4 regions of the Alcanivorax sp. VBW004 genome follow, and region 2 is predicted to be linked to each of the others. Evidence: predicted binding sites of a transcription regulator. Region 2 holds the regulator's gene; each other region holds the start of a gene.
What was found. Region 2 encodes sigma-54, which starts transcription at its own class of promoters, with help from an activator protein. Its sites were predicted from a motif close to TGGCACNNNNNTTGCTNT; they were not measured.
Positions count from the first base shown of each region.

Region 1 (7,151 bases), 1.1 Mb from region 2:
TATGCAGATGCGGGCCGGTGAGCACCGGCTTTTCCCAGGCCGCCGGTTCCAGCAGATTATGGCCGCCCACTGGCACCAGCGATCCGCCCACAAAGGCCACATCACAGGCACCAAACAACATCAGCAATTCGCCCATGGTATCGGCCAGATACACCGCCGCATCGGCGGCCGGTTCCTGCTGGCTACGGCGGGCCACTGACAAGCCAGCCTCGCGGACCTGATCGGCAACCCCGTCAAACCGTTCCGGGTGCCGCGGCACCAGAATCAGCAGCGCATCCGGCTTCTGTGCACGCAGTGTCTTGTGCGCCGCCAGCACCGGGGCGTCTTCCCCCGGATGGGTACTGGCGGCTATCCACACCGGCCGATCACCGAATGAAACACGCAGCTGCGACGCGGCCTGCTTCACTGCCGTATCCAATGTCATATCGAATTTCACGCTACCAATGGGGTAGACCCGCTCCGGCCAGGCACCCAGTGCCATATAACGTTCGGCCTCTACCTGGGTCTGCACGGCAAGCGCATCAAAGCGCGCCATCATCGGGCGAATCAGCCGAGGCAACTTGCCGTAACCCCGATAGCTTTTTTCTGACAACCGCCCGTTCATCAGCATCAGTTTTGCGCCATGGCGCTTCACCGCCGCACACAGGTTCGGCCACAGCTCAGTCTCCAGCACGATCACCAGTTGCGGATCAAAGGCGCGCATAAAGCGCGTCAGTGCCGTGGGCAATTCCCAGGGACAGTACACATGGGTCACCCGATCCCCGAACAGCGCCTGTACACGCTCCGACCCGGTGGGCGTGGTGGTGGTGACCAGCAAAGGCACATCCGGGTAATCCGCCAACAACCGCTCGATCAACGGCGCCGCCGCCAGCGTTTCGCCCACCGACACTGCATGTACCCAAAGGCTGTTTTTCAGGGTGCCGGGCCGATAACCCCACGCCATGCGTTCTTTCCAGCGCAACCGATAGGCCGGCGCCTTTCTGCCGCGCAGCCACAGGCGCAGAAAAAGGAAGGGCAGCAATAAATACCAGAGGAAAGAATAAAGGGTTCGCATGGGCTCTCTTGTTTTTGGCGTGGTGCGTATCGCGTGCTTGCGTGTTAGCGGCTTGGCCTATGCTAGCATAGCCGCACTGTTCAACGATGGTGAGCCATGAGTGACTCAACCCTGAAACCTGACACACTCCGCCCGGACATTGTGATCTTTGGCGGCGGCATCGCCGGCCTGTGGCTGATCAACCGACTCAACGCCGCCGGCTACCAATGCCTGCTGCTGGAGTCCGCCACCCTCGGCGGCGACCAGACCCTGGCCAGCCAGGGCATTATCCACGGTGGCCTCAAGTATGCCTTGGGCGGCAACCTGTCCAACGAGTCCGAAGCCATTTCCGCCATGCCGGATCGCTGGCGTGCCGCCATGGCCGGCGATGACCCTGTGGACCTGCGCGACCTGACGGTACTGAGTGACACCCAGCACATGTGGTCCAGCGGCTCCGTGGCCTCACGGATGACCAATTTTTTCGCCAGCAAGATGCTGCGCGGCCGCATTGAAAAGCTCAAGCGCGATCATTTCCCCAGCGCGCTGGCCAATAAGGCTTTCAAGGGCAACGTCTACAAACTGGACGACCTGGTCATCAATACCGAATCGCTGATCGAGACACTCAGTGCGCCGGTCCGCGACCGGCTGCTGGCGTTCGACAACGAACGGGACCCACTGGAATGGGATGAAAACGGCCTGCGCGCCGTCACGGTCAATGGTCAACGCATTGAACCGCGCCTGACCCTGCTCGCCGCCGGCAATGGCAACCCGGCCCTGCTCGACGGCGCCCATCAGGCTCACCTGCTGGAGCAGGAAAACAGCCAACTGCGCCCGCTGAAAATGGTGCTGGTCAAACACGACCTGGGCCATCGCCTTTACGCCCACTGTGTCGGCACCAGCAACAAACCGGTGCTCACCGTCACCACCCACGACTGCCCGGACGGCAAGGTGGTGTGGTACCTGGGCGGTGACCTGGCGGAACGGGGCGTGGAGCGCACCGATCAGGAACAACTGGCCGCCGGCCGGGACGAACTCCGGCAGCTGTTCCCCTGGCTGGATTTCAGCAACGCCGAATTCGCCACCCTGGATGTGACCCGCGCCGAACCCAGACAACAGGCACTGGTGAAACCGGATAATGCCTACGCCCGCCGGGACCAGAACCTGATCATCGCCTGGCCCACCAAACTCACTCTGGCGCCGGATCTGGGCGACCGGGTCATGGCGCTAGTGGAAGAAAGCGGCCTGCAACCCGGCGAACCGCTAACGGTACCGGCAGAGCTTGAGCAGGCCCCCATGGGCCTGCCGTACTGGCATCGTTGTTTTTGATTACCCACTGCGGCGCGCCCCAAAAAAACAGTATCGAGAAGCGAGTTACGAGTCGCGAAAATCCAAAATATTCAGCCTTTCGTAACTCGTAACTCGTAACTCGCTTCTGGGTGTTCGCGCCTCCAGTGGCGCTCCTACAGCGAGAATGATTCAGGAGTTTTCATGTCCTTCATGCGCCCCTTGGGCAACACAGGGTTAACCGTCAGCGCACTCGGCCTGGGCACGGTGAAAATCGGCCGCGACAAGGGGGTGAAATACCCCAATGGTTTCACCATCCCTGATGACCACGCGGTAACCGAGCTGCTGGCCCAGGCCCGGGACTTGGGCATCAACCTGATCGACACCGCTCCCGCCTACGGCCACAGCGAAGCTCGTCTCGGCCAGCTGATGAGCCGGCGCCAGGACTGGGTCATTGTCACCAAGGTCGGCGAAGAGTTTGATAACAACAGTGGTGAAAGCCATTTCGATTTCTCCCCGGAACACGTTCGCCGCTCCGTGGAACGCAGCCTGAAACGCCTCAACACCGATTACCTGGATTGCGTATTGATTCACTCCGATGGCGATGACATGGGGATCATCAAACAGGGCACCCTGGACGCCCTGAACGACCTGAAGAAGGAAGGCCTGGTGCGCACCACTGGCATGTCCACCAAGACCGTGGCTGGCGGCATTGCCTGCCTGGACCACGCCGACATGGCCATGGTCACCTACAACCTTCAGCACCATGATGAAGTACCGGTGATCGAACACGCCGCCGCTCACCACAAAGGCATCCTGATCAAGAAAGCCTTTGCCAGCGGCCACCTCAACGACACCCTTGCTGATCCGGTGCAGGAAAGTCTGAACCAGATCCTTGGCACCGCTGGCGTCAGCAGTATCATTGCCGGCACCATCAATCCCGTTCACTTGCGGGAAAACGTGGCCAAGGCCCGGCAGGCCTGCAAGTCCGACCAATAACAACAACAGGAAACACCATGCGCTTTTGTCTGATGATTCTGCTGCTCGGCACCGCCCTGGCGGCACAGGCGGATAAAATATTACTGCTCCGCGAAGCCCCTCAGGGGTGCGAAGAAAAGGGGGAAGTTTCGGTGTCGTCGGGGAGCAAGATGCAGGGCATGTTGTTCAGCGATGCCTGGATCAATAACAACGTGAACAAGAAGCTCGCCAAGGCCATCAAGAAAGCCGGCGGCAACCGCGGCATGCTCAGCGATCGCCGCGAGTTCATGATGGAGAGCCACTTTCGCGGTATTGAGCATATCGAGTTGGATGCCTGGGTCTGGCACTGCGAAGAAGACGATGGCTGACAGCGGCGGGAGCCTTTGAAAAACGCCTTCGCGACTGCAGACTTGTCGCTAGCCGCTCGACGCCTGCTTCATCTCCACCCCCAACGATTGCAACCCGGCCCGATGCCCCTGCTGATACCCCATATCCAGTTTCTGGGGATTGGTGGTCAACCGGTTTACCGGAAAGTCCGGGTCAGGCGCAACCACCGTCAACCGGCAATCTGCAGGCGGGTTGTCGATGAAGTCCAGTGACGCGTTGTAACTGTCCGTGCGCCTGAGCAGGGCGTCATACAGCGCGGGCATGTCCCGCACCCAGGGTTTCAGCAAGGGCGTCAGGGCACTGGAGCGTTTGCGGTAACCCTGATGGTGCGACAACACCACGGTAATATCCCGCGCACCCTGCTGATAGGCCCAGCGCACCGGGATGGAATCCCCCAGCCCGCCATCGGTCATGGGATGCCCCGCGACGGTGGGGAAATCGCGGTAAGCAAAGGGAATGGAACAGGACGCGGTCATCACTTCGTCCAGGTTATCCGGGCGAGTTTCAAAATAGCGCGGCGCACCGTCTTCCACCGACGTGGTCACCACCCACAGGGGCACCTTCCCCTGCCAGTGTTGCTCCAGGCTTAACGGCACCTCCAGTCGGGATTGATGCCACAACCAGTGCACATCGCAAAGATGCCCACCGGCCATAAAGCGCTGCCAGTTTATAAAGTCCGGGCGGCAGGCATGGTCGGTGATGATCCGCCGGCTTCTGCCGTGGTCTCCCGCCAGGTAACCAATCAGGTTGGTCGAACCGGCAGAAACGCCCACCGCAAAATCGAAACCGTGATGCGGGTTTTCCAGAAACGCATCCAGCACACCGGCGGCGAAAATGCCGCGCATGGCACCGCCCTCCACAACCAACGCACGCTGATCCATTACCTTTCCTCCACATCGAATCCACTCACTGGAATCAGTTCAACCACGATGCCAGAGCAAACAAATCGGTGGAAATAGAGCCTTGCTGTCCCTGCCATCGGCATCCCTGATCAATCGCTCGATCCGCTCCAACCCACTCTATGGGGCAAGTTGTGCAAGTCCTGCACTGATACAGCGCAGATGCATCAGGTTAGCGCACCCAGTTTCCGCCCGGGGCCCAGCCGCACTCAATGTCTTTCCTATTAATTATTGTAAAAACAACACGTTAAATATTTTTCCCGTCGCTGGCACCACATTTGCACAAGTTCGCATACCAACTTGTATACAAAAAGGTGTGCAAACAAATGATCGGCTGGACTCTTCAACAATGGCAGGCGGCCTACCGTAACGGTGATCTCACCCCGGTACAGGCCATGAAAGAACTGGCACCACGACTTCACGACAGTGAACGTGCCCTGTGGATCCACCTGCTGGATGAGTCCTCATTGATCGAGCAGGCCAACGCTCTCACCGATTCATCCCTGCCCCTGTATGGCATTCCCTTCGCGGTGAAAGACAACATTGATGTGGCCGGCATGCCCACCACTGCGGCCTGCCCTGACTTTGCCTACACCCCGGAAGCAGACGCCACCGCGGTGCGCCTGCTGCGCAAGGCCGGCGCCATCGTGGTGGGCAAGACCAACCTGGACCAGTTCGCCACTGGCCTGGTGGGCACCCGTTCTCCCTATGGGGAAGTGCCCAACCCGTTTAACCCGGATTATCTCAGCGGTGGCTCCAGCTCCGGTTCCGCCACGGCGGTGAGCCTGGGTCTGGTACCGTTTTCTCTGGGTACTGATACTGCCGGCTCCGGCCGGGTGCCAGCCGCATTCACCAATACCGTGGGCCTCAAGCCCACCCGTGGCGCCATCAGCACCAAAGGTGTTGTGCCCGCCTGCCGGACCCTGGATTGCGTCAGCATCTTTGCGCTCAGCGTAGACGACGCCCAACAGGTATACCGGGTGATCGGCCAGTTCGACAACGACGATGCCTACAGTCGCCCGGCCCCGGCATCACAAACCACTAGCCTGCCCGCACGCCCCACGCTGGGCATCCCCAAAGATTTGCCCTGGTTCGGAGACACCCAGGCCCAGCGGTTGTGGGAACAACAGCTTGAACAGATCCAACAGATTGCCGACCTGGTCACCGTGGATACCATGGTGCTACAGGATGCCGCCGCACTGCTCTATCAGGGCCCGTGGGTGGCCGAGCGCTTCACCGTTACCGAATCCCTGTTGCAGGAAAAACCGGACGCGCTGCTGCCGGTGATTCGCGACATTCTGGAACCCGCCGCCACCCTCACTGCTGCGGATGGTTTCCGCGCCCAATACCAGCTCGCCGCACTGAAACGCCAGTCAGACGCCCTGATGGAAACGGTGGATGCCCTGCTGTTGCCCACCACTCCGGGGATTTACACCCGCGCCGCCGTGCAGGCTGACCCCATCACCCTGAACAGCCAGCTCGGCACCTGGACCAATTTCGTCAACCTGCTGGACCTGTGCGCCCTGGCCCTGCCCGGCGGCTTCCGTGAAGACGGCCTGCCCGGCGGCGTCACCCTGATTGGCCCGGCCTGGCAGGACCATGCGCTGGCCGACTTCGGGCAGCGCTGGCAGCAGGCGCAGCCCTGGCAGGCCGGCGCCACCGGCCAGCCCTTGCCGGAGCCGCAACCCCGCGCGGCCAATGATGATGACGGCGACCTGATTACCGTTGCGGTGGTCGGCGCGCACCTCACCGGGATGCCACTCAATACCCAGCTCACCGAACGCGACGGAGTCTTGCTGGAAGCCACTCACACCGCGCCCTGCTACCGCCTCTACGCCCTGGCCAACACGGTGCCGCCCAAACCCGGACTGATCCGCAATGAAAAAAACGGCGGCGACAGCATCCCTATCGAACTGTGGCAAATGCCGGTGAAACACTTCGGCAGTTTTGTCGGCCTGATCCCCGCCCCACTGGGAATCGGCAGCCTGGAAACCGCCGACGGGCGCTGGGTGAAAGGCTTTATCTGTGAGCCCTGGGCCATTGATGACGCCACCGACATTACCGCCCTGGGCGGCTGGAGGAATTACATTGCCTCACTCAACCCCACCAGCCCCTGAACCGGTGATGGAAAAGTCATGAAAGCAGAAACGTCCGGCGGCAGAGCCCCCAGCCTGGCAGACCAGATCTACGCTAGGCTTAAGCAGGACATCTTTGATTTCCGCCTGTTGCCCGGAGACCGCATCACCGAAAGCCATATTGCCGAACGAATGGGGGCCTCACGGACACCTGTTCGTGAGGCACTCTTGCGCCTGCAACGCGAGTCCTATGTGGATGTATTGTTCCGCAATGGCTGGCAGGTAAAGCCTTTTGATTTTCGTTATTTCGAAGAGCTGTACGACATCCGTATCGTACTGGAATGCTCGGCCGTGGATCGCCTCTGCCAGCGCACCCGCGACACGGCCACCCAGACGACACTGCAGCAACTCAAACAGCAATGGAGCCTGCCACCCACAGAAAGAACCACCGGGGGACCCGCCACCTGTGCCATGGATGAAGCCTTTCACGGACAA
Region 1 is NZ_WNHC01000001.1:603,083-610,233, reverse strand. Features, by position in the region: gene waaA (lipid IV(A) 3-deoxy-D-manno-octulosonic acid transferase) at 1-1,054, opposite strand, end outside; gene F1529_RS02825 (FAD-dependent oxidoreductase) at 1,151-2,359, shown strand; gene F1529_RS02820 (aldo/keto reductase) at 2,522-3,316, shown strand; gene F1529_RS02815 (hypothetical protein) at 3,334-3,663, shown strand; gene F1529_RS02810 (patatin family protein) at 3,712-4,563, opposite strand; gene atzF (allophanate hydrolase) at 4,908-6,698, shown strand; gene F1529_RS02800 (GntR family transcriptional regulator) at 6,717-7,151, shown strand, end outside.
Region 1: a site for sigma-54 is predicted at 4,849-4,866, ahead of atzF (allophanate hydrolase). Genes of this name have one in related genera too.

Region 2 (7,151 bases):
CCTGCCCTCATAACCTGGCGCCCACCTCGTCCACTACTGCCGCCCTGGCCATGGGCGACGCCCTGGCCATCGCCCTGCTGGAAGCCCGCGGCTTCACTCCGGAAGATTTTGCCCTCAGCCATCCCGGTGGCAGCCTGGGCCGCCGCCTGCTGCTAAAAGTGGATGACATCATGCACGCCGGCGAACAGCTTCCCGTGGTCAGCGCGGACACGTCGCTCAGCGAAGCCCTGCTGGAAATGACCCATAAGGGCCTGGGCATGACCGCCGTCACTCACGAGGACGGCACCCTGGCCGGCATCTTTACGGATGGGGATCTGCGCCGCATATTCGACCGGGACATTGATATCCGCAAAGCCACCATTGCCGAGGTCATGGTCACCGACCCGATCACCATCGCCCAGGGCCATCTGGCGGCAGAAGCGCTGCAGATCATGGAAACCCGCAAAATCAACGGCCTGATGGTTTGCGATAATGCAGGCAAACCCCTCGGCGCCTTCAACATGCAGGACCTGCTACGCGCAGGAGTGGTATAAATGCCCATGCAATTTTCCTCCGTTGATGCCCAGAACCTGCGCCTGATGGCGTTTGACGTGGACGGCGTAATGACCGACGGCCGCCTGCTGTTCGGCCCCCAGGGCGAAGAACTGAAAGTCTTCAACACCCTGGACGGCCACGGCCTGAAAAAGCTGGCCGCCAGCGGCGTGATCCTGGCCATCATCACCGGGCGCAACTCCCCCATGGTGGCCAAACGCGCGGCAGACCTGGGCATTGAACACGTGATTCAGGGTCGCGAAGACAAAGGGGTGGCACTGGAAGCACTGGCTGAATCACTGAGCATCGCCGCCCATGAAACCGGTTATGCCGGTGACGACGAACCCGATGTGAGCGCCCTGCTCTGGGCCCGGCTCAGTTTTGCCCCGGCCAACGCCCACGACTGCGCCAAAACCGCCGCCGAGCACGTTACCGAACGCCGCGGCGGTGAAGGCGCAGTACGGGAAATCTGCGATGCCATTCTCGCCCTGCGGAGCCAGGCATGAAACGACAGGGACTACTCAGCGCCACCGGCATTCTGATGCTGGGGCTGGTCATGCTGATGACGCTCCACGAGTGGGACAGCACCCTGCCCGGCCAGGACAACGCCGTAATGATGGCGCCGGCCATTATTGCCGACGACGTGACCGCCCGCGCCTTCAGCGAAAAAGACGGCACCCTGCAATATCACCTGACCGCCGACAACCTGGTGCAGTTTGACCACAATCCCCTCACCGAAATGGAAGCGCCGGTGCTGGTCATGGCGAACGACAAGGGCAGCTGGACCATCACCAGCGAGCAAGGCACCGTGGAAGACAATGGCGACCTGATCACCTTTCTCGGCAAGGTCAATGTGGACAACCCCACCCAGAAAGTGAACCTGGACACCGACGAACTGCGCTTCAACAGCGACACCAATATCGCCACCACCCCCGGCGATGTGGAAATGACATTCGACTCCGGCCAGACTCGTGCCGGCGCCCTGGAAGCCGATCTCGACAAGGGCATTCTGAACCTGAAACAAGGAGTAAAGAGTGAGTTTGAAGCACCGGCTTCATAGCACCCGCCGCCTCGCCGCACTGGCATTGCTGGCGACATTGCCCCTGGGCGTTCAGGCCGCCCCCATGGAAGGCCCCATCCAGGTCACGGCAGACAGTGGCCGCTTCGAACAGGATGCGGGCAGCGGCCTGTACCGGGGCAACGTGGAACTGATTCAGGGCAAGCGCAAACTGTTTGCTGACGAAATGCGCCTGTTCACCAAAAATGGCGACCTGGTCCGGGTGGAAGCCACCGGCTCCCCCGTGCGCATGGAGGAAGGCGAGGGACTGAATGCCCACGCCGAAAACCTGGTATACGACATTAACGCGCGCACTCTGGTCCTCACCGGCGACGCTTACATCGAGCATCAGGGCAATACATTTGAAGGCGCCAAGGTGGAATACAGCCTGGACTCCAAACGTGTGGACGCCAGTAGTGAAGGCGACCAGCGCGTTCGCCTGGTGATCCCGGCCGAGAATCAAACCAACGCCACCCGCACCGACGACGATGCTGCCGGCGACGAAGACACCAGCAACTCAAACGACACCCCCGGTGGCGGTAACGACACCGCCTCACCCGACGCGGAGCCCAGCACACCATGAGCCACTTACGCGCCCACCACCTGGCAAAAAGCTACAAGGGCCGCCGGGTCATCGAGGATGTCTCCCTGGACGTGGAAGCCGGCCAGATTGTCGGCCTGCTGGGCCCCAACGGCGCCGGCAAGACCACCTGCTTCTACATGATTGTCGGGCTGGTGGAAGCCGATGCCGGCCGCATTGAGATCAATGACAGCGACATCACCCACCTGCCCATGCACGGTCGCGCCCAGCGCGGGATTGGCTACCTGCCCCAGGAGGCCAGCATCTTCCGTCGCCTGACGGTGGAAGAGAACATCATGGCGATTCTGGAAACCCGCAAGGAGCTGAGCAAGGCAGAGCGCCACGAGCGCATGGAGAGCCTGCTCAAGGAATTCCACATCGGCCACATTCGCGATTCGCTGGGGATGAGCCTGTCCGGCGGCGAGCGGCGCCGAGCGGAGATTGCCCGCGGCCTGGCCACCGACCCGGACTTTATCCTGCTGGACGAACCCTTCGCCGGGGTGGATCCGATCTCGGTGAACGATATCAAGGGTATTATCCGCCACCTGAAAGACCGCGGCATTGGCGTCCTGATCACTGACCACAATGTGCGTGAAACGCTGGATATCTGCGACACCGCCTATATCGTCAGCGCCGGCCACATCATTGCCTCCGGCGATGCGGACATCATCCTCGCCAACCAGCAGGTGCGGGATGTGTACCTGGGCGCCGACTTCAGGCTCTAAACAGACTGCCAGCGACGCCGTGAAAGCACGGACCGGCCTGAAAGCAAGGTAGCCGCGCCCAATGCCTGGACGCGGCTACCTGCTGCCCCCCCCATTGCTGCTCGCCTCGCCACCAACGGCCCACTATCAACCGCCAACGTCACTCACCTAGCACACAAAGACCAGTGGCACAATTCTTGCTTGTTGTGTGATCAGCTTGGTATTCTCGTGTTTTGGGGATCCGCAGAATACCGAGCAGTATGAAGCCCACACTACAACTACAAATTGGCCAGCAGCTCACCATGACGCCGCAGCTGCAGCAGGCCATCCGCCTCTTGCAGCTGTCCACGCTGGACCTGCGCCAGGAAATCCAGCAGGCCGTGGAGAGCAACCCCTTGCTGGAACTGGCCGACGATTTCGGTGACGACAGCCTGCCCGAACATGACGAAGAACGTCAGGACGAGGAGCTGGACACCGAGCGTGACGACGCCCTGGAAGAACTGGTGCAGGACGAACCCGGCGCAGAAACCGAGTGGGACGATGTCTATTCCGGCCAGACCAGCAGCGCCACCGCCTCCCTCCCCGACGATGCAGACGAATGGCAGCAACGCCACGCGGTCTCCGGCAATCTTCAGGACCACCTGCTCTGGCAGCTGAATCTGACGCCCATGAGCGATGTGGACCGCATTATCGCCATGACAATCATTGAATCCCTGGACGACCGCGGCTACATCACCGTGCCCCTGGATGACATCGTCGACATGGTGAACGCCCAGCCGGAGCTGCTCACCGAAGGCGATGAACTGGAGCGCGACGAAGTGCTTGCCGTGCAGCACCGTCTGCAGCAGTTCGACCCCGTCGGCGTAGCCAGCATCGATCTGGCGGACTGTCTGGGCGTACAACTGCGCCAACTGCCCGCCGATACCGCCCTGCGCGACGAAGCCTGCGCCCTGCTGGCTCACCTGGACCTGCTGGAAAAACACGACTACGCCGCCCTGCGTCGCACCCTGCAGACCAGCGAAGACGTCCTGCTGGAGGCCCTGTCCCTGCTACGCACCCTGGACCCGGCCCCCGGCGAGCAGATCGGCGAGCCCCAGGTGGACTACGCCGTTCCCGACGTGATCGTCCGTCAGCATAAGGGCCGCTGGCAGGTCAGCCTCAACGACGACGTGCTCCCCCGGGTCAACCTGCAGCAGCAATACGCCAACATCGCCCGCAACACCAGCGGCGAAGACGGCCAATATCTGCGCAATTGCGTTCAGGAAGCCAAATGGTTCATCAAGAGCCTGCAGAGCCGCCACGACACCCTGCTCAAGGTAGCCACCCGCATTGTCGATGTGCAGCAAGGGTTCTTCGATTATGGCGATGAGGCCATGAAACCCCTGGTTCTGGCGGATATTGCCGATGCCGTTGAGATGCACGAATCGACCATCAGTCGGGTCACCAACCAGAAATACATGATGACACCCCGCGGTGTCTTTGAGCTGAAATATTTCTTTTCCAGTCACGTGGGAACAGACGGCGGCGGTGAGTGTTCCTCCACCGCTATTCGTGCCATTATTAAGAAGCTGGTCGCTGCCGAGAATCCCCGCAAGCCGCTCAGCGATAACAAGCTGGCCAGCTTGCTGAATGAGCAGGGAATCAATGTAGCGCGCCGGACCGTCGCCAAATACAGAGAGGCGATGCGAATACCGTCTTCCAGCGCCCGCAAGCGTTTGGTGTAGGGCGCCAGGACGGATCCCAAACAGGTAAAGGAGCCAGCCATGCAAATTAATATCAGCGGTCATCACCTGGATATTACCGATGCCTTGCGTGCCTATGTGGGTGATAAGTTCTCCCGCCTGGAGCGCCACTTCGATCAAATCACCAGCGTCCAGGTCATTCTCTCTCCGGAACCGAAAACCCATAAAGCTGAATCCACAATCCATATTTCCGGGGCCGATGTCTTCGCCACCGCTGAGGCCGGAGACATGTATGCAGCGATCGATAAGCTGACGGACAAGCTGGACCGCCAGATTCTCAAACACAAGGAAAAGGCCGTCAGCCACAAGCACGGTCACTAACCCAAAGCGACAATTATGCGAGTTCGCGAACTACTGACTCTGGCCCGCACCCATCATGGCGTGCAGGCCAGCAGCAAGAAACAACTGCTGGATCAGGTTGCACAGCTGGCCGCGGCCAGCTGTGACAGCCTCAATGAACAGGAGGTCTTCGATGCTTTGGTCGCCCGGGAAAAACTGGGCTCCACAGGCATTGGCGAAGGCATTGCCATTCCCCACTGCCGGCTCGGACATTGCCAGCAAGCAGTAGGCCTGTTGTTGAAACTGGAAAGCCCCATCGATTTCGACGCCGTTGACGGGCACCCCGTGGACTTGGTGTTTGTATTGCTGGTCCCCCAGGACAACCCGGAACAGCACCTCAAGACACTCAGCCACCTGGCATCCCTGTTCAACGACGACAGCTACCGTGCGGAACTGCGCCACAGCACCGATAACCAACACCTCTATCAGACGGCCGTAGAGTCCGAAGCGGAGTTGCGACTGGCATCATGAAGGAACGCAACAAGCTTTCACGCATCATGCAACACGCCCCAAACGCCCCCTTGTCTATCGATCTTGCGTGCCAGCGTGCTACGTGTGGCGTGCCAGCGGTGCAATCATGAAACTCACCATTATTAGTGGCCGCTCCGGGTCCGGGAAAACCACCGCGCTGCAAGCGCTGGAGGACCAGGGATTTTATTGTGTCGACAACCTGCCCGCCGGCATGCTGCCGACACTGGCGAAACAGCTCAGCGAGGGCGAGCCCCCGATTGAGCGGGTCGCTGTGGGCATTGATGCCCGCAACCTCCCCGCCCAGCTACTGGCTTTCGACAACATCCTTGAAGCCTTGAACGAACAACAGGTGGGCAGTGAAATCATCTACCTGGACGCGGATGACCACACCCTGCAGACCCGCTTCAGCGCCACCCGTCGCCGTCACCCGCTGGGCACCGGCGAGCGCTCACTGGCCGACGCCATCGGCCATGAACGGGAACTGCTGGCCAACATCCGCCAGCGCGCCGATCTGGTCATCGACAGTAGCAACCACGACGTGCACACCCTGCGCAACCTGATGCGCGAACGGGTGGCTCGCCGTGAAGCCGCCCTGTCGCTACAGCTGGAATCCTTCGGCTTCAAGAATGGCCTGCCCACCGACGCGGACCTGGTGTTCGACGTACGGGTATTGCCCAACCCGCACTGGCATGCAGACCTGCGCCCCTTTACCGGCAAGGATGACTGCATCATCGATTTCCTCAGCCAGCATCAGGCCAGTCACGACATGCTCAAGGACATCGGCGATTTCGTGGCGCGCTGGTTACCGGCGTTTGCCCACAGCGATCGCAGCTACGTGACAGTCGCCATCGGCTGTACCGGCGGGCGCCATCGCTCAGTCTTTATCACCGAACAGCTGGCATGGACTCTGCGCGCCAAAGGCATTGCCCTTCAGGTTCGCCACCGGGAACTGCCCAGAGAGCAATAACGCGGCCATGACCTGACACCCGGCCTTTTCCCTTTCAGATCACTTCTGACCACAAGACACCCGATGATTGAAAAGAAGCTCGACGTAATCAACAAACTCGGCCTGCATGCCCGCGCGGCCGCCAAAGTGGTCAGCGTGGCCTCCCGCTACGACAGCCGCATTCTGGTCCTGCACAAGAGCCAGACCATCGACGCAAAAAGCATCATGGGCCTGCTCATGCTTGGCGCAGCGAAAGGCAGTAGCGTCACTTTTCAGGTGGAAGGGGAAGACGAACAACACGCCATGGACGAATTGGAAGACCTGTTCGCCCGCTGTTTCGACGAAGGCGAGTAGCCTTCTAATCACCGGGAAATTTACCACTCTTTACCGCCATCCCACCGGCGACGCTTCGGCCTTCACACCGCCTCGTGTAAACTCTCTTCCAGCAAGGAGGAGCCATGCCCGCTGATAGCAGCCGTAGCCAACAGCATTTAAAAGCCATTAACCGCGCCCTGGCCAGCGGTACCTATACCCAGGTACGTCAGCTGATCAACAATTTGCCCGGCGCGGAAGCGGCGCATTTACTGGAATCCTCCCCGCCACGGGAACGGGAAATTCTCTGGCAGTTGCTGCATAAAGACCAGGAATCCGAAGTCCTGCAATACCTGGGCGAAGAGGTCCGGGTCGAACTGCTGCGTAACCTGTCCACCGACGAACTGGTCTCGCTGGTCGAAGAACTGGACACGGATGACCTGGCGGATTTGCTGCAAGAGCTGCCGGA
Region 2 is NZ_WNHC01000001.1:1,694,194-1,701,344, reverse strand. Features, by position in the region: gene F1529_RS07870 (KpsF/GutQ family sugar-phosphate isomerase) at 1-533, shown strand, start outside; gene F1529_RS07865 (HAD family hydrolase) at 534-1,037, shown strand; gene lptC (LPS export ABC transporter periplasmic protein LptC) at 1,034-1,591, shown strand; gene lptA (lipopolysaccharide transport periplasmic protein LptA) at 1,566-2,171, shown strand; gene lptB (LPS export ABC transporter ATP-binding protein) at 2,168-2,893, shown strand; gene F1529_RS07845 (RNA polymerase factor sigma-54) at 3,133-4,596, shown strand; gene hpf (ribosome hibernation-promoting factor, HPF/YfiA family) at 4,636-4,935, shown strand; gene ptsN (PTS IIA-like nitrogen regulatory protein PtsN) at 4,951-5,424, shown strand; gene rapZ (RNase adapter RapZ) at 5,531-6,391, shown strand; gene F1529_RS07825 (HPr family phosphocarrier protein) at 6,455-6,724, shown strand; gene mgtE (magnesium transporter) at 6,829-7,151, shown strand, end outside.

Region 3 (7,151 bases), 1.9 Mb from region 2:
ATCAATTTCGTTGGCGTATACCCACAGATGGCCCGCCTTGAGGCGGCGCTCTTCATTTTTGCGCAGGCGAATAACAGTCGGTTCGGTCATGGTGCATACATCAGCTGGCCGGAAAGGGAGGGATGATAACACAGGGAGAGAATGCCACGATCAACGACAGAGGCAGCTGCGCACGAACACACAAAGAGATCCTGTAGGAGTTTCCTTCCAGGGGACAAACCAACGGCTAACAGGAATGCTCGAAGGTTTGCTGGAGCCGGGCTGACTTCTCACGGTTCGTCCCCTAGAAGGGAACTCCTACAGCGTTTTCGTCGGTTTTCGAGAACCAACAATTGAAAAAGCCCCGACCAACTGGCCGGGGCTTTTCGTGTTGCGTGACGCGTGTTGCTTGTTGCGTCTCTTATTAACCCTTCACAAACTCAGGGTAGGCTTCCATACCGCAGTCTGCGATATCCATGCCTTCGTACTCTTCTTCTTCGCTAACGCGGATACCCATTACCACTTTCAGGACACCCCACACCACCAGGCTTGCGACGAATACCCAGGTGAAGATAGTCAGCGCACCGATCAGCTGGCCAGTGAAGCTGGCGCCACCGTCGTCGGTCAGCGGGTTGGTGATCGGCACCAGCATCAGGCCCAGGAAACCAACCACACCGTGCACGGAGATCGCACCTACCGGATCATCGATCTTCAGCTTGTCCAGAGTCAGGATGCTGAATACCACCAGCACACCACCCAGAGCACCGAACAGGGTCGCCTGCAGGGCAGTCGGAGTAGAAGGCTCAGCGGTGATCGCTACCAGGCCAGCCAGCGCGCCGTTAAGCAGCATGGTCAGGTCGGCTTTGCCGAACAGGATGCGGCCAACGATCAGCGCAGCAATGGCACCACCGGCAGCAGCAGCGTTAGTGTTCATGAACACAACCGCAACCGCGTTGGAGTCGCCCACACTGGAGGTTGCCAGTACGGAGCCACCGTTAAAGCCAAACCAGCCCAACCACAGGATGAAGGTACCCAGTGCCGCCAGCGGCAGGTTGGAACCCGGGATAGCGTGTACTTCACCGTTCGGGCCGTACTTGCCTTTACGTGCACCCAGCAGCAGAACACCGGCCAGGGCAGCAGCTGCACCCGCCATGTGAACGATGCCGGAACCCGCGAAGTCAGAGAAGCCCAGGTCGCCCAGGTTATACAGGCCGAACACATCAGCGCTGCCCCAAGTCCAGGAGCCTTCCAGCGGGTAGATGACACCAGTCATTACCACTGCAAAGACCAGGAATGCCCACAACTTCATCCGCTCAGCCACGGCACCGGATACGATGGACATGGCGGTCGCCACAAACACAACCTGGAAGAAGAAGTCAGCAGAAGGCGCGTAGGTTGCCGCTTCTTCTGCACCAGCAACCCCGTCACCCACAATCCCGGACAGGAAGAAGGCGCCGTCATACATGATCGCGTAACCGCATACCATGTACATGGTGCTGGCAATGGCAAACAAGGCCACGTTCTTGGTGAGAATTTCGGTGGTGTTCTTGGCACGCACCAAGCCAGCTTCCAGCATGGCAAAACCTGCCGCCATCCACATGACCAACGCGCCACAGATCAGGAAATAAAACGTATCCAGCGCGTATTTCAGTTCAAAAATTTGGTTTTCCACAATGCAACCCTCCGAAAATGGAAGCGTGTTTTCCTAAAGCCCTGGCATGGGTCAATTCAAAACACGGTAAAACTTAAATCGCGTCCTCGCCGGTTTCACCGGTACGGATACGAATCGCTTGCTCAAGGGAGGTAACGAAGATTTTGCCGTCACCAATTTTGCCGGTATTCGCAGCTTTCGCGATGGCTTCAATCACCTGGTCCAGGCTGGACTCGGCGATGGCCACTTCGATTTTTACCTTGGGCAGGAAATCCACCACGTACTCGGCACCCCGGTACAGCTCGGTGTGACCTTTCTGACGTCCAAAGCCTTTCACTTCGGTAACAGTGATGCCCTGCACGCCAATCTCGGAGAGTGCTTCACGCACGTCATCCAATTTGAACGGCTTAATTACGGCAGTAACCAGTTTCATTTCTTTCTCCTCAGCTTTCACCGCGTCCGGTGACGTCCGTTTCTCTTCGAGCCCCGTTATGGTTCCCGATCCACAGCTTGCTCGAACGCTCTGACCCAATTAGTGCACGACCCATGCCAGTTTTAGAAAATCATGCATTTTCAGGGATTTACATCACGGTCTGGATTCATCATCCAGCCCGGGCGCGCCATTATAGCGCACCACAATGGGGCGGGATCCAAGTTGGTGCAGAATGTCTGCCCGCCCCACCCGGTGCCTCGCCCCCGCACACCGTGCTACCATCCGCGCATCATTACAAGGACGCCGTTGTCATGCCCGATCAGCCCTTTATCGACCGCCTCATGGCCGACATCAGCCGCCGCCTGCCCACCGACCTGGGCGGCCTGCGTAGCGAAGTAGAGCGCAACGTGCGCAGCGTACTGGCGGAAACCGTCAGCCGGCTGGATCTGATCACCCGTGAAGAGTTCGATATCCAGCAACAGGTACTGCTGCGCACCCGCGAAAAACTGGAAGCACTGGAGAAACAGGTGGCCGAGCTGGAGAAGTCAGCGGACGCTTGATCCGCGTTTGCGCCTACCGAACTTTCACTGCCCAAAAGCGAGTGACGAGTGACGAGAAGCGAGTATCGAAAAACAAACCCACCCCAGGTTTTCGCTTCTCGCTTCTCGCTTCTCGCTTCTCGTAACTCGTAACTCGTAACTCGTAACTCGTAACTCGTAACTAACCAAGCCTGATCGTCGTAACGCCTCTACAGACAATCCGATTTCCTACATCTGCCGCCACCAACCTCGCACAGGTACGCAGGCCCTCTCCCCGTACACTGCCTCACAAGCCATTGAATTTGTGAGGAATCGTGACGCATGCGCTGCTGTACAGCCGGGCACCGGTAGGGATTGACGCCCGCACCGTGCGGGTAGAAACCCATCTGGCGCCGGGCTTGCCGGCGTTCACCATCGTGGGGCTGGGGGATACCGCCGTGCGCGAGAGCCGCGACCGGGTCCGCTCCGCGCTGGTCAACAGCGGCTTTGATTTCCCCCAGCGGCGCATCACCGTAAGCCTGGCGCCGGCAGATTTGCCCAAGGATGGCGGACGCTTTGATCTGGCCATTGCGCTGGGCATCCTGATAGCCAGCGGGCAGCTGGGTAACATCACCACCGACCACTACGAGTTTATTGGCGAATTGTCGCTGAACGGCCGACTCAATCCCGTTTCCGGCATGCTGCCCTCTTCTCTTGCCTGCCTGGCGGAAGACCGCACTCTCATCGTCGCCGCCGATAACGCCGAAGAAGCCGGCCTGCCCGGCACCCCAACCCTGGCCGCCAACCAGCTGGCCCGGGTTGCCGCCCATCTCACCGGCCAGCAACCCCTGGAACCCCATCAGTGCCAACCGCCCTCCAACCAGCCTTTTCAGGGCGGCTGTTTGTCGGAAATCCGGGGCCAGCAAACCGCCAAGCGGGTGCTGGAGATTGCCGCGGCAGGAGGCCATTCCCTGCTTTTATGTGGGCCTCCCGGGGCAGGGAAGAGCATGCTCGCCTCGCGGTTGCCCGGATTGATGCCGCCCATGCGCACGGCCCAGGCTCTGGAAGTGGCAGCCATTCATTCACTCAAACAGCCCCGCAACAGCCGGCTTTTTTATCAACGCCCTTACCGGGCACCGCACCATACCTCCTCGGCAACGGCCCTGGTCGGCGGTGGTAGCTACCCGCGGCCCGGGGAAATTTCCCTGGCCCATCACGGCATTCTGTTCCTGGATGAATTACCGGAATTCGACCGCAAAGTGCTGGAAGTCATGCGTGAACCGCTGGAAACCGGTGAAGTCAGCATCGCCCGCGCCGCCCAACAGCTCACCTTTCCCGCCCGCTTTCAGTTGGTGGCGGCCATGAACCCTTGCCCCTGCGGGTATCTGGGAGATCCGGAAAAGAGCTGCGGTTATCGCTGTGAAAAAGCCAAGCGCTATCAGGGCAAGCTGTCTGGCCCGCTATTGGATCGCATCGACCTGCATCTGGATGTGCCCGCCGTAGAAGCAAAGGAGCTGTTGGGCGACAAGGAAGGGGAAACCAGCGAGGCGGTCGCCCAACGGGTTCGCCATGCGTGGAAACAACAATGGCACCGGCAACAGCGCCTGAACCGGGAGTTAGGCAGCGACAAACTGGAACCCATGCTGCGCCGGCACCGGGACTGGCTGGCGGGGGTCATGAGCCGGCTGGGATTATCCGCCCGTTCCCTGCACCGTAGCGCACGGGTCGCCCGCACCATCGCCGATCTGGATAACAGTCCGGAGGTGGAGCGGGACCACCTCCGCGAGGCGCTGAGCTACAGACAAAATGTGCAGCAGGGCTGACACTGCCCTTTACCTGAGACCTGCTTGCAAGGCCAAGGGGAGCATGCCTTGCGACAACTTGCCCCTTTTCTTTTTTGCGGCAGGGGAGAAGGCGCAACCCGCGACGTTACTGAACCTGCAACTCAACACGCCGATCCTGCCGGTAGCAGGCTTTCAATTCACCAGCCGATACCGACTGACAGCGCGATCCGGAAACCGCCGTATCTTCACCGTGCCCCTTCACCTGTAGCGTGGCAATGCTGTCACCCTGATTTTTCCACCAGGTGGCTACCGCCTGCGCACGCAGGTCGGCAAGGCTCTGGTTATAAACGGCACGCCCCAGCGGATCACTGTAGCCATTCACCTCGACCACAGGCTCTTCAAGGTTTGCCACATTCTGATACCAGGCTTTCAGCGCAATCCGGCTTGCGTCGGTCAGGACGGCGGAGTCAAACGCAAAGGTCACCCGCAACGGTTTTGGTACGACAATCTCTGGCGACGCCACCTCCGTTGTTGATGGTTTTTCTTCCTGCTCGGCGACAGGCTCCCCGGTGATGGCCACATCACATTCCGGCACGGCCTTGTCTTCGCTCCAGTCCGCCGTCCGCCAGCAATGGCCGTCTGCGGTTTTTAACAACTGCCCTTTCCCGTCGGTGCGATACCCCGGCCAGGCATCATCAGGCACCTTGCCCGCACAACCGCCCAGAAAGAGAAAGCCACAGCTGGCCGCCACGGCCAACGCATTGCATTTTTTCATGGTTAATTCCTTACCAGGTCAGGTTGGCACTGAGCAGCCCACCGTGGCTTTCGGTATCCCCACCAAAGCGCCCGCGGTATCCCAGCCACAGAGAAAAATCATCGGTCATGAACCATTCCGCCCCGGCATTCGCCGCCAGCTGGGTGTCGTTCTGGTCCGCGCCGTACACAGTGAAGCCCTGCTGAGCACCGGCAAAGCGAGCGGTCTGCTCTGCCTGGGTATCGCCAAAGGGTTGCACCACTGCCAGCCCGCCTTCTGCCACCAACCAGTCGCCGCCCACCACGAAGGCGCGGGACAGGTCCGCCCCCAGCCAGGCTTCGCCGCTGTTCAGCTCACTGTCGTCCACCGTCAGGCCGGCAATACCGCCGCCGGTTTCGCTAAAACCATCCCGTTCGATACGGACCATGGAAACCATCGCATAGGGATGCAGGCCGTTTTCTCCCCAGGCCAGGTCCCAACCGGATTCCAGCGCCACCCGCAGGGCGTCCACGCTGCTGTCAGATTCCGCCGGTGCCCCCATGACAATGCGCTGCTGGGATACATCGCTGCTGCCGTAACTCAGGTCACCGCGCAGGAACCAGGGCCCCGCACTGCTCCAGCGGCCATACAGGCCCGCGAACCACGAGGACACGTCGCCATCGGCCTGACGATTGTCGTAATCCAGCGCGCCATCCGCACTGCCTGCCGCAACCCCCAACAGCCAGTGATCCCACTGATGGTCGACGCCCAATGCCAACTGGTCCCCCCGGAAGGCATAGGCCGCATTGCCGATATCACCCTGGCTGTCTTCTTCAAACCGGGAAGACTGGGCCTGCACCCAGACACCGTTGCGCTTGCCCCCCGCACCGCCGCCCGCGGCCTGAGCCACCGGGCTGGCCGCGGCTGCCTGCGCATAAGGATCGGACGGCGCGGCCAGTGCCTGCAATTGCTGTGACAAACGGGCATCCATTCCCCCACCGGACTGGCCGCCCGCGTTGCGACCGCGCTGGCGCATGCCGGTGGCAAACCGCTGTTGCAGCTGCTGCCCGGCCGTCAGACCTGCCAGCAGGCTGTCACCACTAAACGCCTGGAAGGCATCGGCGGCCTGCGTCTTGCTCATCTGTAACACCTGCCGATAGAGGCTGTGGGTCATGGCCATGCCATCCACGTTGCTGGCCACCGCTCGCTGGTTTTCAGTCAGTGCCGCGCTGGAAAACGACAGGTCATTGCGCAGCAATGCCAGCGATGCGGTATTGCTGCCGTAGCTCAACACCGGATCAAGGAAGGCATAGTTGGAGGACACATCATCGAACTGGCCGTTGATGCCACCGGCCGCGCTGAGGAAGGTATAAGTACTGAACGGCTGATAGTCACCATCGTTGCCCACATGCAGTACGGAACCCGCCAGGTTGGCCTGGCCGGTGACGGTGATCAGATCACTGCTGGTGCTGGTCGGATCCACTTCCAGTTCCAACAGGCTGCCGCTGTTGAAGGTCAAGTCGCCGTTGATGGTCAGGGCGCCAATGGAGTTCCCCGCCGCCAGGGTGCCACCGGATTGCACCGTGGTATCGCCCAGCGAACCACTGCCGCCCAGCAGGCCGCCGTTGTTCACGGTAAAGGCCACGCCATTCATGGCACCGTTTACCAACATGCCACCGGCATTCACCGTGGCATTGCCGGTCATGGAATGATCGGCAGAGAGAATATAATTGCCGGCGCCGTTCTTGATCAGGTTGCCGGTGCCGGAGATCACGCCGTCGTAGAGGTAGTCGTTGGCGCGGTTGATTTCCAGGGTGCTGGAAGTGTCAGAAAACAGCACATCCCCCACGATGGAGCCTGTGTTGCCCCCCGTGCCCAGCGTAAGGTGCGCGCCATTATTAAGTAACGTTAACCCAGTAAAACCAGTATGGTCCCCCGTCCAGACCACATTCGCACCGGATATGTCATAAATCCCATCTCCCGAAATTGTCCCGTCATATTGAACCGGCGCCACCCCTCCAGTGGCAACGATTTGCCCCCCGGCTTCAATCAA
Region 3 is NZ_WNHC01000001.1:3,598,847-3,605,997, forward strand. Features, by position in the region: gene F1529_RS16415 (class I SAM-dependent rRNA methyltransferase) at 1-90, opposite strand, end outside; gene F1529_RS16420 (ammonium transporter) at 404-1,651, opposite strand; gene glnK (P-II family nitrogen regulator) at 1,725-2,063, opposite strand; gene F1529_RS16430 (accessory factor UbiK family protein) at 2,375-2,623, shown strand; gene F1529_RS16435 (YifB family Mg chelatase-like AAA ATPase) at 2,917-4,404, shown strand; gene F1529_RS16440 (OmpA family protein) at 4,511-5,140, opposite strand; gene F1529_RS16445 (autotransporter domain-containing protein) at 5,151-7,151, opposite strand, start outside.
Region 3: a site for sigma-54 is predicted at 2,165-2,182, ahead of glnK (P-II family nitrogen regulator). Genes of this name have one in related genera too.

Region 4 (7,151 bases), 820 kb from region 2:
CGGGGTGTTGCGAGCCCGCCACAGGAAGAAAACACCGTAAGCCATCGCCAGTGCACCGGTGCTGGCAATTGCCCAGCGCCAGCCATTGTCCCCGCCGAACAGCAGCGCCACGGTAGGAAGCGTAATGGCCGCAGCGGCAGAGCCGAAGTTGCCCCAGCCGCCATAGATCCCTTCGGCCAGGCCCACTTCCCGGGCCGGAAACCATTCACTGATCAGGCGGATGCCGACCACGAAGCCAGCCCCCACAAAACCCATCAGCAGGCGGGTGACCGCCAGTTGCTCGAAGCTGGTCGACAGGGCAAAGGCCCAGCAGGGAAACGCGGCGAGTATCAGCAACAGGCCGAACACCCGCCGTGGGCCAAAGCGATCCACCAGCGAACCAATCACGACGCGGGCAGGAATCGTCAATGCCACGTTAAGAATCAACAGCGCCTTGATCTGTTCTGCACTTAGATCGAAGGCTTCGCGCAGGTGGCCCATTAAGGGCGCGTGGGAGAACCACACGACAAAGGTAATAAAGAAAGCGAGCCAGCTCAGGTGCAACAGCCGGATGCGTGGCGCGGAAAAATTCAGCAGGTTCAGCTTGTCGGCGCTCATGGTATCTCCATACACGGAAGCATTGATGACAAGTGTGGATAAAGCAATCTGCGTGCCAGTTTGTAACGTTATGATTTTAATGAATTAATTTTGTTTTCTTGTGCGTTTTCAGCAAGCAGGGTGCCTGTTGGTGAAACGACAAGCTGTAGGGTGGTGCACGAAAAGTGTTCGTGATTGGGGCATTGCCCCCCACCCACAGAACCGGGATAGAGCCCCGGTCCTGTGGGTGGATGATGGATGAGAGGCGCGATGAAGCGCGCGCATGTGGGGCCATTCAGCTCACTTCGATTAGCTGAACGCGGCCATCTTCATCCACCTCTGCAATGTGTCCCTTGGGTTCGTCCAGAAACTGGACGGCAACCAGTACGGCGGTGGCACAGGCGGCGATTACCAGGAAGAAGGTACTGGCATCCACAAACGTCAGGGCGGTGAGAAAGACCACGGCGCCGGCGTTGCCGTAGGCGCCGACCATGCCGGAGATTTGCCCGGTAAGGCGGCGTTTGATCAGCGGCACAGTGGCGAAAATGGCACCGCCGCCGCCCTGAATAAAGCAGGAGCAGACCATGGTGGCCGCCATGGCGAGCAGCACAGGCCAGCCGCTGTTGATCTGGCTGAGCAGCACAAAACCCATCAACAAACCGCAAAACAGAATAGTCAGGGATTTCTTGCGGCCAATGCGGTCAGAAAGCCAGCCGCCACCGGGGCGCGCCACTAAATTGGTGAAGGCAAAGGCGGACGCCAGCAAGCCGGCGGTAACCGGAGTGACTTCGCTGAACGTGTCGAGGAAGAACAACGGCAGCATGGAATTCACTGCCAGTTCCGAGCCGAACGTAATGAAGTAGGACAGGTTGAGAATGGCCACCTGCTTGAAGGGATAGCTGTCTTGTTCCGGGGCGCTTTGCTGCCAGCGTTCGCGATTGACCTGCCATATCTGTGATAACTGAATGGCGGCCAGCAAACTGACAGCGACGATGAAAATGGCCTGGGTGTTGTTGTCGTACAAGCGGAATCCTGCCGGGCCCAGCCGCCACACAATAATGTACAACGCGATGTACAACGGCAGGCTGGCGCCAATATAGAAGAACAGGTCACGCCGGTTGCTGACTTCCAGCGCACTGGCTTTTTTCGGTTTGAAATAGGAAGCGCCGGCGGGGGTATTGCGCGCGCGCCACATAAAGAACAGCCCGTACAGGAAGGACATAAAGCCGGTGCTGGCCACCGCCCAGCGCCAACCGTCTTCGCCACCAAAAAACAGGGCCAGAGAGGGAAGTGTGACGTAAGAGGCAAAGGCACCGAAGTTCCCCCAGCCGGCATAAATACCTTCAGCCAGGCCCACCTCCCGGGCGGGAAACCATTCACTGATCAGGCGAATGCCGACCACGAAACTGGCGCCCACAAAACCCAGTAGCAAGCGGCTGATCGCCAGCTGCTCAAAGCTGTTGGACAAGGCAAAAGCCCAACAGGGCAGAGCCGCACTCATTAGCAGGGTGGAGAAAACCCGCCGCGGGCCAAACCGGTCCACCAGGGAACCAATCACCACGCGTGCCGGAATCGTCAGGGCCACGTTCAGAATCAGTAGTGCCTTAACCTGTTCGCCGGTCAGGTCGAAGACGTCGCGCAGGTGCCCCATTAAGGGGGCGTGGGAAAACCACAGGGCGAAACTGATAAAGAACGCCACCCAACTTAAATGGAGAAGGCGGATTCGTGGCAATGAAAAATTCAGAAGATTGAGTCTATCTGCGCTCATGACTACTCCATGCATGGGCGATTAACGGTGGGGGTTGCGAGCAACTCCTGTGCCAGCCAGTTAACTGTTTGATTTGTCTTGGGTAAGCGGTGTTGTTGCGAGGGAAATGCACCGGCTGTGCGCAAAGGGAGAGCGCGATTGTGGTTCATATCGGTGCACATAAAAGTGCATTCATCTCGTGCACTGGCGCATTAAAAGAAAGCAGGTTTTTTGTGGTTATTCGGAAAAAAAGAGAATAAATCCATAAATTACATAGAGTTATAAAGTTGGCATAGGGATTGCTGTAGTGCGGGTGTCAGTTACGCACCGCGAGGGTGAGCCTTATGGCAAAGCAACAACTTCTTCTGATCGGCCACGGGATGGTCGGACAACGTTATCTGGAGTCTCTGGTGGCCCAGGGTGGCCGGGAGCACTTTGATATTACGGTACTGTGTGCCGAGCCGCTGCCGGCCTATGACCGCGTAGGGCTGACCAGCTACTTTTCCGGCAAGACCGCCGACGACCTGTCGCTGGTGCCGGAAGGCTTTTTTGAAGAGCACGACATTACGCTGAAACTGAATACCAAGGTGGACGCGATTGATCGGGCCGCTAAAACGGTCACCACCAACACCGGTGAGACCCTGCCTTATGACAAGGTGGTTCTGGCCACCGGTTCCTATCCGTTCGTGCCGCCGATCCCCGGTAATGATCGCGATAACTGCTTTGTGTACCGCACCATCGACGACCTGGATGCCATGATTGCCGCCAGTAAAACCGGCAAGGTGGGCACGGTTGTCGGTGGCGGCCTGCTGGGCCTGGAAGCGGCCAAGGCGCTTCACGATCTGGGCCTGGAGACCCACGTGGTGGAATTCGCCCCGCGCCTGATGGCCGTGCAGGTGGATGATTTTGGTGGCGGTTTGCTGAAAGACAAGATTCAGGAACTGGGTGTCACCGTACACACCAGCACCGGCACCCAGGACATCGTGGATGGTGAACACTGCACACACCGCATGAATTTCGGTGACGACAAGCATCTGGAAACCGATGTGATTGTCTTCTCTGCGGGCATTCGTCCCCAGGACGAACTGGGCCGGGCCTGCGAGCTGGCCATTGGCGAACGCGGCGGCATCGTGGTCAACAACCATTGTGTCACCTCCGATGAGCACATCTATGCCATTGGCGAAGTGGCGTTGTGGGAAGGTCGCATCTTTGGTCTGGTGGCGCCGGGTTACCAGATGGCCGAAGTGGCTGCTGAACACCTGATGGGCAAAGCCGAACAGCAATTTGCCGGTGCGGACATGAGCACCAAGCTGAAACTGATGGGCGTGGACGTGGCGTCCATTGGTGATGCCCACGGCAACACGCCCGGTTGTCGCAGCACCGTGTTCATGGACCAGACCGCCGGTGTCTATAAGAAAGCGGTAATCAGTGAGTGTGGCAAGAAACTGCTGGGCGCTGTGCTGGTAGGGGATGCCGCAGATTACGGCAACCTGTTGCAGCTTTGCCTAAACGAAATGGACCTGCCCGGTGACCCGTCTGCGTTGGTGGCGCCCATGTCTGATGGTGCGCCGCTGCTGGGCGCCGATGCGCTGCCTGACACAGCGCAGATCTGTTCCTGTAATAACGTTTCCAAAGGCGATTTGTGTGCCGCCATCGACGCTGGCGCCCAGACCGTGGGCGACCTGAAAGCCTGCACCAAGGCATCGGCTACCTGTGGCGGTTGTTCCGCGCTGGTGAAGCAGGTGCTGGACAGCGAGCTGGAAAAACGCGGTGTGGAAGTGAACAACCACATTTGCGAACACTTCGCGTATTCCCGTCAGGAAATCTATCACCTGGTACGCGTCGGGCAGATCACCACCTTTGACGAGCTGCTGGAAAAACACGGTAGCGGTGACGGCTGTGACATCTGTAAGCCGACCGTGGCCAATGTGCTGGCTTCCTGCTGGAACGACTGGGTGCTCAACAAACCCCATGCCGGGCTGCAGGACACCAACGACTACTTCCTGGGCAACATGCAGCGCGACGGCACCTATTCCATCGTGCCCCGTGTGGCCGGCGGTGAAATTACCCCGGACAAACTGATCGTGCTGGGGGAAGTGGCCAAGCAATACGATCTTTATACCAAGATCACCGGCGGTCAGCGGGTGGACTTGTTCGGTGCCCGTGTCGAGCAGTTGCCGGAAATCTGGAAAATCCTGGTGGATGCCGGTTTTGAAACCGGGCACGCCTACGGTAAATCCCTGCGCACGGTGAAATCCTGTGTGGGCTCCACCTGGTGTCGCTACGGGGTGAAAGACTCCGTGGGCACCGCCATCCAGGTAGAGGATCGCTATAAAGGCTTGCGCAGCCCGCACAAGATCAAGATGGCGGTGAGTGGTTGTACCCGAGAGTGTGCCGAAGCGCAAAGCAAAGACGTGGGCGTGATCGCTACCGAGAAAGGCTGGAACCTGTATGTGTGTGGTAACGGCGGCATGCGTCCGCGCCATGCGGATCTGTTCGCGTCGGATCTCACCGATGAGCAGCTGATCAAGACCATCGACCGTTTCCTGATGTTCTACATCAAAACGGCGGACCGCCTGCAGCGCACCAGCGTCTGGCTGGAAAACCTGGAAGGCGGACTGGACTACCTGAAAGACGTGATCCTGAACGACTCCCTGGGCATGGGCGACGAACTCGAAGCGCAGATGCAGCACGTGATCGAGACCTATCAGTGCGAGTGGAAGTCCACCATCGAGGATCCGGAAGCGGTGAAACGCTTTAACCACTTCATCAATGAGACCGCCGAAGCGGATGACAACCTGGCCTACGTGCGTGAGCGCGGCCAGCGTCGTCCCGCCTACGAGCATGAACGCATCGAACTGGTCGAGGAGGCGTAAGCCATGAACAGCGCAGTGACCGTGGAATGGAAAGCAATCTGCAGCGTTGACGACGTGTTGCCGGGCACTGGAGTGGGCGTGCGTCTGCCCTCTGGGCAGGCGGCATTGTTCCGCACCCGTGATGGCAATTTCTATGCGTTGGACAACATGGACCCGTTTAGCCATGCCAACGTGCTCAGCCGGGGGCTGCTGGGCTCATTGGGTGACAAGCGTGTTGTCGCCTCACCGCTGTACAAGCAGCACTTTGATCTGGAAACCGGGCAATGCATCGAAGACGACAGCGTCAAGCTGACCGTGTACCCGGTGCGTGTGCAAGGTGATGTGATCGAACTGGCCACCCCGGCCTGAAACAAATCGACAGGGCGATGCGCGCATGAAACGACTGGTTGTAGTGGGTAATGGCATGGCGGCTTGCCGTCTGCTGGAAGAGCTGACCCGCCTGGCACCGGATCTGTATCAGATCACGGTGGTGGGGGATGAGCCCTTCGCCGGCTATAACCGCGTCATGTTGTCGCCGCTGTTGGGTGGTGGCACCGATGAGAAAACCATTACCACTCATCCCCACCAGTGGTATCGGGATCGCAATATTCGCTTGATTACCGGCACCCCGGTGGTGGCCATTCATCGCCGCCGGCGGCAGGTGGAAACCGCCGCCGGGCACCTGCTCGATTATGACCGGCTGTTGCTGGCCACGGGAGCCGCGCCGCGTCAATTGCCGGTGGAAGGCGTCACCCTGGATGGCGTTGTCAGTTTTCGGGATCTCTACGACGTGCGACGGTTGTTGTCGCTTTCGGCTGCCCGGGTGGTGGTCGTGGGCGGCGGTTTTTTGGGGCTAGAAGCCGCTGATGCGCTGGTGAAGCAGGGGCACGACGTGACTCTGGTCCACAGTCGCGGCCATCTTCTCAACCAGCAGCTGGATGAAAGCGCAGGGCACCGCCTGCAACAGGACCTGGAGGCCCGCGGGCTGAAGTTCGTCATGCAGGCGCGTACCCAGTCCATCGAAGACAACGGCCAGGGCGCGGTTGCGGCCGTTCACCTTGCCGATGGTCAGCGGTTGCCGGCGGATTATGTGGTGCAGGCGGTGGGCATTGTGCCGCGAGCCGAGCTGGCCGCCAGTGCCGGGCTGACCGTGAATCAGGGAGTGCGGGTAGACGACACCCTGCAGACCTTTGATCCGGCCATCTATGCCATTGGTGAGTGTGTGGAACACCGCGAGCGCACCTTCGGCCTGGTGGCGCCGCTGTACGAGCAAGCGGCGGTCTGTGCCAGCCACCTGGCCGAGCTGGGCCATCGCCGTTATCTGTACGCGGATTCCGCCACACGATTAAAAATTTCCGGTATCGATCTGGTGTCCTGTGGCGATTTTCTCGGTAACCGGGACAAGGGAAAAGACCAGGGAGAAACCCTGCAGCTGAATCTGCCCGGCAGCTACCGGCGTGTACAGATTCGCGATAACCGTGTGGTTGGCATGGTGTTGTACGGCGATGTGTCTGACGCCCCGTTTTTTGAAAAACTGTGGAAGGAAAAGGCAGACATCAGCGCGCTGCGTGAAACCCTGTTGCTGGGGGAGGCTTTCTGCAAACGCCCCGGCGACAGTGATGAGCATTCGGAGGAAGTCGCTGCGTGAGTGTTGAAGCGAAGATCCAGGAAACGGAGCCAAAGAACGCCCCGTTATCTACCTGTACGACCTGCCCGTACTGCGGCGTGGGTTGTGGTATCCGCACCGACGGCGTAACCCTGAAAGGGGACACGCAGCACCCGGCCAATGCCGGGCGGCTCTGCGTCAAAGGTTCATCGGTACTGGAAACCCTGGGCGATCAGGACCGCCTGCTGAATCCGGAAGTGGATGGCGAGGTGGTGTCCTGGGACCAGGCGCTGGATGAAGTGGCAGGGCGGTTCCGCCGCATCGTCGACGAGCACGGCCCGGATGCGGTGGCGTTCTACGTTTCCGG
Region 4 is NZ_WNHC01000001.1:2,515,933-2,523,083, forward strand. Features, by position in the region: gene F1529_RS11425 (NarK family nitrate/nitrite MFS transporter) at 1-597, opposite strand, end outside; gene F1529_RS11430 (NarK family nitrate/nitrite MFS transporter) at 872-2,344, opposite strand; gene nirB (nitrite reductase large subunit NirB) at 2,668-5,199, shown strand; gene nirD (nitrite reductase small subunit NirD) at 5,203-5,547, shown strand; gene F1529_RS11445 (NAD(P)/FAD-dependent oxidoreductase) at 5,573-6,826, shown strand; gene F1529_RS11450 (molybdopterin-dependent oxidoreductase) at 6,823-7,151, shown strand, end outside.
Region 4: a site for sigma-54 is predicted at 2,382-2,399, ahead of F1529_RS11430 (NarK family nitrate/nitrite MFS transporter). Genes of this name have one in related genera too.